DNA from 3 places in the Camelimonas sp. ID_303_24 genome. Region 2 is predicted to be linked to each of the others. Evidence: predicted binding sites of a transcription regulator. Region 2 holds the regulator's gene; each other region holds the start of a gene.

The links. The regulator LexA, encoded in region 2, represses DNA repair genes until DNA is damaged. The targets are predictions, from matches to a motif close to TGTTCNNNNTGTGTTCNG.
Region 1: parE (DNA topoisomerase IV subunit B) is a predicted target of LexA. The motif match lies at 1,588-1,605, and genes of this name have one in related genera.
Region 3: uvrA (excinuclease ABC subunit UvrA) is a predicted target of LexA. The motif match lies at 2,116-2,133, and genes of this name have one in related genera.

Annotation. Positions count from the first base shown of each region.
Region 1 is NZ_JBLLJM010000002.1:94,285-97,562, forward strand. It holds gene parE (DNA topoisomerase IV subunit B) at 1-1,577, opposite strand, end outside; gene glnA (type I glutamate--ammonia ligase) at 1,933-3,278, opposite strand, start outside.
Region 2 is NZ_JBLLJM010000002.1:460,098-463,375, forward strand. It holds gene ACERNI_RS02535 (flavin-containing monooxygenase) at 1-1,383, opposite strand, end outside; gene ACERNI_RS02540 (hypothetical protein) at 1,413-1,757, opposite strand; gene lexA (transcriptional repressor LexA) at 1,716-2,453, shown strand; gene ACERNI_RS02550 (ComEC/Rec2 family competence protein) at 2,611-3,278, opposite strand, start outside.
Region 3 is NZ_JBLLJM010000002.1:75,625-78,902, forward strand. It holds gene uvrA (excinuclease ABC subunit UvrA) at 1-1,842, opposite strand, end outside; gene ssb (single-stranded DNA-binding protein) at 2,606-3,130, shown strand; gene ACERNI_RS00940 (group III truncated hemoglobin) at 3,201-3,278, opposite strand, start outside.

The DNA.
Region 1 (3,278 bases), 370 kb from region 2:
GACAGGTCCGACAGTTGCTGGTTCGCCGCAAGCTTGTCGCGGCCGGCGGAGGCCACGTTGAGAATTTTGCCGCGCAACGGCAGCACCGCCTGGGTGCGCCGGTCGCGCGCCTGCTTGGCGCTGCCGCCAGCCGAGTCGCCCTCGACAATGAACAGTTCGGAGCCAGCCGCGCCGGCCAGGGTGCAATCGGCGAGCTTGCCTGGCAGGCGCAGGCGGCGGGTGGCGCTTTTGCGGGCGACCTCCTTCTCCTGCCGGCGCCGCATCCGCTCTTCCGAGCGCTCGATGGTCCATTCCAGCAGGCGCAACGCCTGCTGCGGCGCCGCCGCCAGCCAGTGATCAAAGGCGTCGCGCACGGCGGTTTCGACGATGCGGACCGCCTCGCTGGTCGCCAGCTTGTCCTTGGTCTGTCCCTGGAATTCCGGCTCGCGGACGAACACCGAGAGCAGGGCGGCGCAGGTGGCCATGATGTCGTCGGCGGTGAGGTTGGCGGCGCGCTTCTGCTGGCCAATGCGCTCGGCGTGCTCGCGCAGGCCGCGCAGCAGCGCCATGCGCAGCCCCTGCTCGTGGGTGCCGCCTTCGGGGGTCGGAATGGTATTGCAGTATGAGTGGATGAAGCCGTCCTGGTCAGCCAGCCACGACACCGCCCATTCGACCGAGCCGTGGCCGCCGTCCTTCTCGATCTTGCCGGAGAACAGCTGGTCGGCCACCTGGGAGGCCCCGTCGATCTCGCGCGCCAGATAGTCCTTCAGACCGCCGGGGAAGCGGAAGATCGCTTCACCAGGGACGTTTTCAGCGCCCTCCAGCAGCGCCGGCGCGCATTTCCAGCGCACCTCGACGCCGCCAAACAGATAGGCCTTGGAGCGGGCCATCTTGAACAGACGACGCGGGCTGAACTGGACATCCGGGCCAAAGATCTCCGCATCGGGATGGAAGCGGACGGTTGTGCCGCGACGGTTCTGGACGCGGCCAACGGTGATCAGGTCGGTCTGGGGGAGGCCGCGGCTGTAGGTCTGGCGATAAAGCGTCTGCCCGCGCGCCACCTCGATCTCCAGCACGTCGGAGAGCGCGTTGACCACCGACACGCCGACGCCGTGCAGGCCGCCGGAGGTTTCGTAAACCTTCGAATCAAACTTGCCGCCAGCGTGCAGGATGGTGAGAATCACCTCCAGCGCCGACTTGCCCGGAAATTTGGGGTGCGGATCGATCGGGATGCCGCGGCCATTGTCGGTGACGCGGATGAAGCCGCCGGCCTCCAGCTCCACCTCAATGAACGACGCGTGGCCGGCGACGGCCTCGTCCATGGCGTTGTCGATGACCTCGGCGAACAGGTGATGCAGGGCCTTCTCATCGGTGCCGCCGATATACATGCCGGGGCGGCGGCGAACGGGCTCCAGCCCTTCCAGCACCTCGATCGCGGCGGCGGTGTAGCCGGCTTCATCCGGTGTGCCGGCCTTGACGGATTGCGCCAGTTTCGCCGCCTGGGCTTCCTGCCGGGCGCCTCTGGCGCCGCTGCCCTTGCCGCCAGCCGGTTTGCGCGCCAGCGCGCCGCCGCCGAAAAGATCATCCCTGTCCGACATATATCTGATCTGATCCCGATTCGTTCTCATGACAATATGCCAGCATTTCGCCTGACGACGAAAGCGGCGATACCCGGCTTGCGCCAGAATTCACCGGGACCCCCATTCACCGGGATCCCCGCGCAAGCCTGATCCAGCCGCCAACCTGGTCCAACAGCAACGACATGGTGGAAATCGCGTACCGGCGGGAGCGCCGGAATGGCCGGAACATAGCATGCCTGGCGGTCCGGGCCAAAACGCCGGATGTCGCGCGCGCCCTGCGCCAGTCGCCGGGAGCCATGCGTTTCCAATGGGCTTCCAGAAAGCAGAAAGGCCGGGACGGGCCCGGCCTTTCCGTTCGCGTCACCCGTTGGGATCAGCAGGAGTAGTACATCTCGAACTCGACCGGATGCGGGGTCATCTCGAAACGCATCACCTCGGCCATCTTCAGCTCGATGAAGCTGTCGATGAAGTCCTGGGTGAAGACGTCGCCGGCCTTGAGGAAGGCGTTGTCCTTGCGCAGGGAGTCCAGGGCCTCGCGCAGCGAACCGCAGACGGTCGGGATCTTCTTCAGCTCGCGCGGCGGCAGGTCGTAGAGGTCCTTGTCCATCGCCGGGCCGGGATCGATCTTGTTGATGATGCCGTCGAGGCCGGCCATCAGCAGGGCGGAGAACGCCAGGTAAGGGTTGGCGGTCGGATCGGGGAAGCGAACCTCGACGCGCTTGGCCTTCGGGTTGTTGGTCCACGGAATACGGCAGGAGGCCGAACGGTTGCGGGCCGAATAGGCCAGCAGCACCGGCGCTTCATAACCAGGGACCAGACGCTTGTAGGAGTTGGTCGACGGGTTGGTGAAGGCGTTCAGGGCCTTGGCGTGCTTGATGATGCCGCCGATGAACCACAGGCATTCCTGGCTGAGGTCAGCGTATTTGTTGCCGGCGAACACCGGCTTGCCGTCCTTCCAGATCGACAGGTGGACGTGCATGCCCGAACCATTGTCGCCGAACACGGGCTTCGGCATGAAGGTCGCGGTCTTGCCGTAGCTGTTGGCCACGTTGTGGATGCAGTACTTGTAAATCTGCATCTCGTCGCCGGTCTGGGTCAGCGTGTTGAACTTGGTGCCAAGTTCATGCTGGGCCGAGGCGACTTCGTGGTGGTGCTTCTCGACGGTGACGCCCATCGACTGGATGGCGGCGAGCATTTCGCCGCGCATGTCCTGGCAGCTGTCCAGCGGCGGCACGGGGAAGTAACCGCCCTTGGTGGGGATGCGGTGCCCCATGTTGCCGCCTTCATACTCCCGGTCGCCGTTGGTCGGCAGTTCCGAGGAGTCGAGCTTGAAGCCGGTGTTGTACGGGTCGGCCTTGAAGCGGACGTCGTCGAAGACGAAGAATTCGGCTTCAGGACCGATGAACACCGTGTCGCCAATGCCGGTGGAGGCGAGGAAGGCCTCTGCCTTGCGGGCGATGCCGCGCGGGTCGCGGCTGTAGGATTCGCCGGTGCCAGGCTCAAGCACGTCGCAGACGATCGACAGGGTCGGGGCGGCGAAGAAGGGATCGAGCTGGGCGGTGGACGGGTCGGGCATCAGCACCATGTCCGACTCATTGATCGCCTTCCAGCCGGCGATCGACGAGCCGTCGAACATGGTGCCGTCGGCGAACATGTCCTCATCGACCATCGACACGTCGAAGGTCACATGCTGCCACTTGCCGCGCGGATCCGTAAAGC
Region 2 (3,278 bases):
CAGGCCGTCCCGGCCGTAAACCTCAAGGCCGAAGCGGCGGGTGATGTCGGTGCCAACCTCGAAGCCGGTGGCGTAGATCAGGCAATCCAGTTCATAGGATTTGCCGTCGACGACGACGCCGGTTTCGGTGATGCGCTCGACGCCCCGCCCCTGCGTATCGATGAGATGGACGTTGGGGCGGTTGAAGGTCGGCAGATAGCCATCGTGGAAGCACGGCCGCTTGCAGAACTGGCTGTACCAGGGCTTCAGCGCCGAGGCGATGGCGGCATCCCTGACGATGGAATCAACGCGGGCGCGCACCCGCTCCATTTTCTGAAAGTCAGCCAGTTCGATCAGCTTCTCCGGGTCTTCGACAACCTCGCCCTGTTTCTGCTTGCGCCGCGCCGCCAGCAGAATGTTGCCGATGAGATCGGTCCAGCCGTCATTGACCAGATCCTCCTCGAACTCTCCGCCCGAGACAACGGCGGTGAAATTGTCCATGCGCTCCCGCTGCCAGCCCGGCTGGAGCGAACCGGCCCAATCCATGTCGGTCGGCCGGTCATCGCGCACGTCGATGGACGACGGCGTGCGCTGGAAGACGAACAGTTCCTTTGACCATTCGCCAAGATGCGGCACGCACTGCACCGCCGTGGCCCCGGTGCCGATGATGCCCACCCGCTTGTCGGCAAGGCCGGTGAGATTGCCGTGCGAATCGCCGCCAGTGTAAGCGTAGTCCCAGCGGCTGGTGTGGAAGCTGTGGCCCCTGAAAGTCTCCACGCCCGGAATGCCAGGCAGCTTCGGCCGGTCCAGCGGACCGCCGACGAGGATGACGAAGCGGGCGGAAATTTCATCGCCGCGATCAGTGCGCACATGCCAGCGCGCGGCCGCCTCATCCCAGCGCATCTCCGTCGCCACGGTCTGGAACAGGGCGTGCGGGTAAAGATCGAAATGACGGGCGACCCGGTGGGCCTGGGCAAGAATTTCCGGCGCGCGGGCATATTTGCGCTGCGGCGTGTAGCCGGTTTCTTCCAGCAAGGGCAGGTAAATATAGCTTTCCGTATCACAGGCCGCGCCCGGATAACGGTTCCAGTACCAGGTGCCGCCGAAGTCGCCGCCCTTCTCGATGATCCGGAACGATTCGATCCCCGCCTCGCGCAGGCGCGCGCCAGAGAGCAGCCCGCCGAAGCCGCCGCCGATAACAACGGCGTCAACGGTTTCGCGCACCGGCTCACGGGTGAAACCCGGCGCGACATAGGGATCGTCCAGATAATGCGCGAAATCACCGGTCATGGCGGCGTACTGCTGGTTCCCGTCGGAACGCAGACGCCTGTCCCGCTCCTCCCGGTAACGCGCCTTCAGCGCATCGATCTCGATATGCGCGGCGTTATCGCCCGTAGCTGACATGTTTCACTCCCGGCGCAAGCGTCATGACTTTATGAAATATCCTTATTCTTGATAAAGATACTGATCAGTACCAATAGCCATGTCAACTGCGGCTTCGCCATGATCGCGTCTGCGCCCGGCGCATGGAAAACCCAGGTCGCGCCGCCGCACTGCCAGCAGCGCAGCGCCTGCCACCCCGGCCCATTTGCATCCGGATCACATATTGCGGAACACAGCAGGAACATGCAATACTGTTCATGATTTGTTTCGTTGCAGAATCGGCCTGTCAGTTTTGCCCGTTCGTCTGGCGTTAAGGCGGGGGCTGGCTGCTCTGTCATTGGGGGTGAGAGACGATGTTGACGGCCAAGCAGCACGAGCTTTTGCGGTTTATCCATCAACGCCTTCAGGAAACCGGCGTGCCACCGTCGTTTGACGAGATGAAGGAGGCTCTGGATCTCAAATCGAAGTCCGGCATCCATCGCCTGATCATGGCGCTTGAGGAGCGTGGATTCATTCGCCGGCTACCCAACCGGGCGCGCGCCGTCGAGGTGTTGCGCATGCCTGACATCCAGCAGGGAGCTGGAGGAAAGCCCGCGCAGACGGGTTTCCGGCCGCGCGTGGTGGCGGGCGGCAAAAGCGCCGCAACGGTGGCGAAACGCACGGACAACGAAGGCTTTTCCCCCGCGATGACGGATGGGCAGATCCCGGGTGTCGTCGCGGTGCCGCTGATCGGGCGCATCGCCGCCGGCGCGCCCATCAGCGCCATACAGCATCAGGGCGAGAGCATCCCCCTCCCCGTCGGCCTGCTGGGCGCGGGTGACCATTACGCCCTGGAGGTGCGCGGCGATTCGATGATCGACGCCGGCATTCTGGAAGGCGACACCGTGGTGATCCGCCGTCAGGATTCCGCCGATAATGGCGACATCATCGTCGCGCTGATCGATGATGAGGAAGCAACCCTGAAGCGCCTGCGCAAACGCGGCCCCAGCGTTGAACTGGAAGCCGCCAATCCGCAGTTCGAGAACCGGGTGCTGCCGGCCGGCCGGGTGAAAATTCAGGGCAAGCTCGTCAGCCTGGTGCGGCGTTATTGAAGCGCCGCCCCGGCATTTGGGAAACCGCGCCGGGTCAGGCTCTTCAGGGCAGTCGCCAGCTTCAGCGGATTGGCCATGTCCCAACTGCTGGATGACGCCGGACGGTTGCGCGGCTCGCGGGTTCTGATGGCGTTTTCGCTTGTGCCGTGCGGGGCGCTCAATCCGGCTGCGCGGCGCCGGTTTCGCCACGCGCGTCATCATCGGGGTCCGTTCCGCCGCCGGCGTTTGCCTCCCTGCCTTGTTCTGGCGTCGTCGCGCCATGCTGATCCGGCGTTCGCCGCGCCGGCCGCTCCGGGGCTGGCTGGAAACTCCGGTGTGTGGGCGGTTCGTATCGTGGTGGCCGGGCCGGCGTCCATGGCCAGCCTTCCCCGGGCTGCCGCACGCGCCTTACCGTGGCCGCGCCTTCATGCAGATAGATGCTGGCGGCCCCCTGCTGCGCCAGTGTCTGACGATCCAGCGCCACGGCCGCGCGACATCCCGATGGCGCGCGATGCGGGGAGACGATGACATCGGCGCGGGCGCAATCTTCAAACAGGCCGCGTCGCTCCCGGCTCCATGCGATGGCGCCGCCATCATCGCGGAGCGCGGTGCAGCCCAACGGATCGCAGCGCGCGCCAGCCCGCAGGGAAGGATCGCTCGCCGCCCGCTGGTCGCCAATGGCGCGCAACCATTGTTCAACGGTGAACGATGACGGCGTTCCCAGCAGGGTGACGCGCAGCCGTCCATCAGAATCGCGCCCCTGGCCCTGCACCACCAGCGCTCCGCGTCCCTGCCGGTCGACCAGCACATCCGGCTTTGAGGCGAACTGGAGCAGAACCAGACCGG
Region 3 (3,278 bases), 380 kb from region 2:
CGCCTGCAGGATGGCGTCCTCGTCGTGCTCGACGACAATTACCGAATTTCCGAGGTCGCGCAGGCGCTTGAGCGTCTGCAGCAAGCGTTCGTTGTCGCGCTGGTGCAGGCCGATCGACGGCTCGTCCAGCACATACAGCACGCCGGTCAGGCCGGAGCCAATCTGCGAAGCGAGGCGGATGCGCTGGCTTTCGCCGCCGGACAGGGTGCCAGAGGACCGCGCCAGGGTCAGATAGTCCAGCCCCACGTCGAGCAAAAAGGTCAGGCGGTCGACGATTTCCTTCAGAATGCGCCGGGCGATCTCATTTTGCTTGTCGTTCAGCGCGTTCGGCAACGCCTCGAACCAGCTTCTGGCCGCGCCAACCGACAGCGCTGTGATGTTGCCGATGTGGCGGCTGTCGATTTTGACGGCCAGCGCTTCCGGCTTCAGACGATAGCCCTGGCAGGCCGGACAGGGCGTTTCTGCCATGAAGCGGGAGATTTCCTCCCGCACCCAGTCGCTGTCGGTCTCGCGGAAACGGCGCTCCAGATTGGTGATGACGCCTTCAAACGGCTTCTGCACCTCGTAAGCGCGCACCCCATCCTTGTAAGCGATGCGCACTTTCTCTGAGCCGGTTCCGAACAGGATGACGCTTTGGACGTTGGCGGGGAGTTTGTCCCACGGGGTCTTCAGGTCGAAACCGAAATGGGCGGCCAGCGCTTCAAGCGTCTGGCCATAATAGGGCGATGTGGACTTCGCCCAGGGCGCAATGGCCCCGCGCGCCAGCGTCAGGCTGGCGTCGGGCACGACAAGATCAGCGGAGACCTGCTTTTGTGAACCCAGGCCATCGCAGGTGGGGCAGGCGCCGTAAGGATTGTTGAACGAAAACAGCCGCGGCTCGATTTCCGGGATGGTGAAGCCGGATACCGGGCAGGCGAATTTCTGCGAAAAGATGATGCGGCGCGGGCCATCCTTGCCGACTTCCTCACCGGAATCGGCGAATTCGATCACGGCGATTCCGTCAGTCAGTTCCAGCGCTGTTTCGAAACTGTCCGCCAGGCGCGCGGCCATGTCGGGACGCACCACGATCCGGTCTATCACCACGTCGATATCGTGCTTCAGCTTCTTGTCGAGGGCGGGCGCGTCATCGATCTCGTAATAGACGCCGTCGATCTTGACCCGCTGGAATCCGCGCCGCTGGAAGTCGGCCAGCTCCTTGCGATACTCACCCTTGCGGCCGCGCACCACGGGAGCCAGCAGGAACAGCCGGCTCCGTTCTGGCAATGCCAGAACCCGATCAACCATCTGGCTGACGGTCTGGCTTTCAATTGGCAGGCCTGTTGCCGGCGAATAGGGCACGCCGACGCGCGCCCACAGCAGGCGCATGTAGTCGTAAATTTCCGTGACGGTGCCGACCGTCGAGCGTGGATTCTTCGATGTGGTCTTCTGCTCGATGGAGATCGCCGGCGACAGGCCTTCAATTTGGTCGACGTCGGGCTTCTGCATCATCTCCAGAAACTGCCGGGCGTATGCGGAAAGCGATTCCACGTAACGACGCTGGCCCTCGGCGTAAATCGTATCGAAGGCGAGCGACGATTTGCCGGAGCCGGAGAGGCCGGTGAACACCACCAGTTCATCGCGGGGGATTGTCAGGTCGACGTTCTTCAGGTTGTGCTCGCGGGCGCCGCGAATGGCGATGACCCGCCGGTCGACATGGCCAGGGGGGCGCTCGCCAGCGCCAGAGCCTGGCGCATTGCCATCTCTGCGGGTGTTGCCGCCACTTTTCCTGCTGCTTTTGCGTCCGCCGGCTTTGCCGGCCTGGCCCCCAGCGGCGCCGTCGAAAAGTTCATCAAGAGAAGCCATGGTCGCTCGCAGTGAAAGTCAGGCCCCGAAGCCTGAGAAATATCGCCGTCAATGTCGGCAGGCGACAGACGCCGTCTGGATGCGGGCAAAACACCCCCGCCAGACAGTGGCGTCAGCCCCCGCCAGGGAGTTTGAGCACAGCGCCCCTGCACGAAGCCGCACAGGTCACGCGGAAGATTGCGCGCTCCCAAAATCGCTCGCGCTCATCTTCCCGCCAGCACGCCGCGCCAGAAAGCCGGCCAGCGTCCGGCGGGCCTTGACTTGCCAGAGGCGTGGAACAAAAATAGAACAACTGGGCAGGGCCCGCAAGCGCCTGTTCAGGCGGAAATATCAGGGCGACGCCCCGCGCCGCGTCGACGGCGCGCATGTTGCCTGCATGTGGGGCTGGCCGGCTGGCGCGTCGTCTGACAGGTGGGGAGCCGCCGCTGACGTTTCCAGAAGCAGGCGGCGTCTGGCGGGATTTTCCTGGTGAGCGTGGCGTCAGCCCGGCGGCGCCGGGTTGCAGCGCGGCGGGGCGCGAGTCACTAGTGGCGGCGCGTATCGCTGTGGTCATCCGGCCTGGCGCATTGTCGACGAAGTGGCGCTGATGCGCTGGAAGATGCTTTAATCGCGTGGGACAAATCCGCTCATCCTGAGCGGGGTTTGTTTTGCCCAGTTGTTTTGTGCGTTTTCCTGACAGAAGCGGCGGTCGCTTCGCGGGAAAATGCTTCAGGGGCGCCAGATGCTGACCGGGCGGTCGGCGCCAATCATTGAGGAGGGCCGCATGGCCGGTAGCGTCAACAAGGTGATTCTCGTCGGCAATCTGGGCCGTGACCCGGAGACGCGGCGCATGCCTTCCGGCGAGCCCGTCGTGAACCTGCGGGTGGCGACGTCGGAAACCTGGCGCGACAAGAATAGCGGGGAACGGCGCGAGCGCACTGAGTGGCACGCCGTGGTGATCTTTAATGAAAACCTCGCCAAGGTGGCGGAGCAGTATCTGCGCAAGGGCTCGAAGGTCTATCTGGAAGGCCAGTTGCAGACCCGCAAATGGACCGACCAGAATGGTCAGGAACGCTACTCCACCGAAGTGGTGCTGCAGCGCTTCCGCGGCGAACTGACGATCCTTGACAGTCGCGGCGCTGGCGGCGGCGAATATGGCGATGAGGGCGGCGGCCGCAGCATCGGTAGCAGTGGTGGCGGTCGTGGCGGCGATTTCGGGCGCTCCTCTCCGATGGAGCGGCCGGCGGAGCGTTCGGGCGGCGGCGGTTTCGGCGGTGGTTCGGGCCTCGACGACGATATCCCGTTCTGATCAGCCATCGTGTGTCGGTGATGGCGTGCGCTGCCGGCGCACGCCATTCAGTGGCGACGGACTGTGCGTCTCACCCCGGTTGGGCCGGTGGCGCCGGGATACGCTGGAACAGGGCGTATTGCAGGCTTCGGGCGATCAGCTCCGCCTT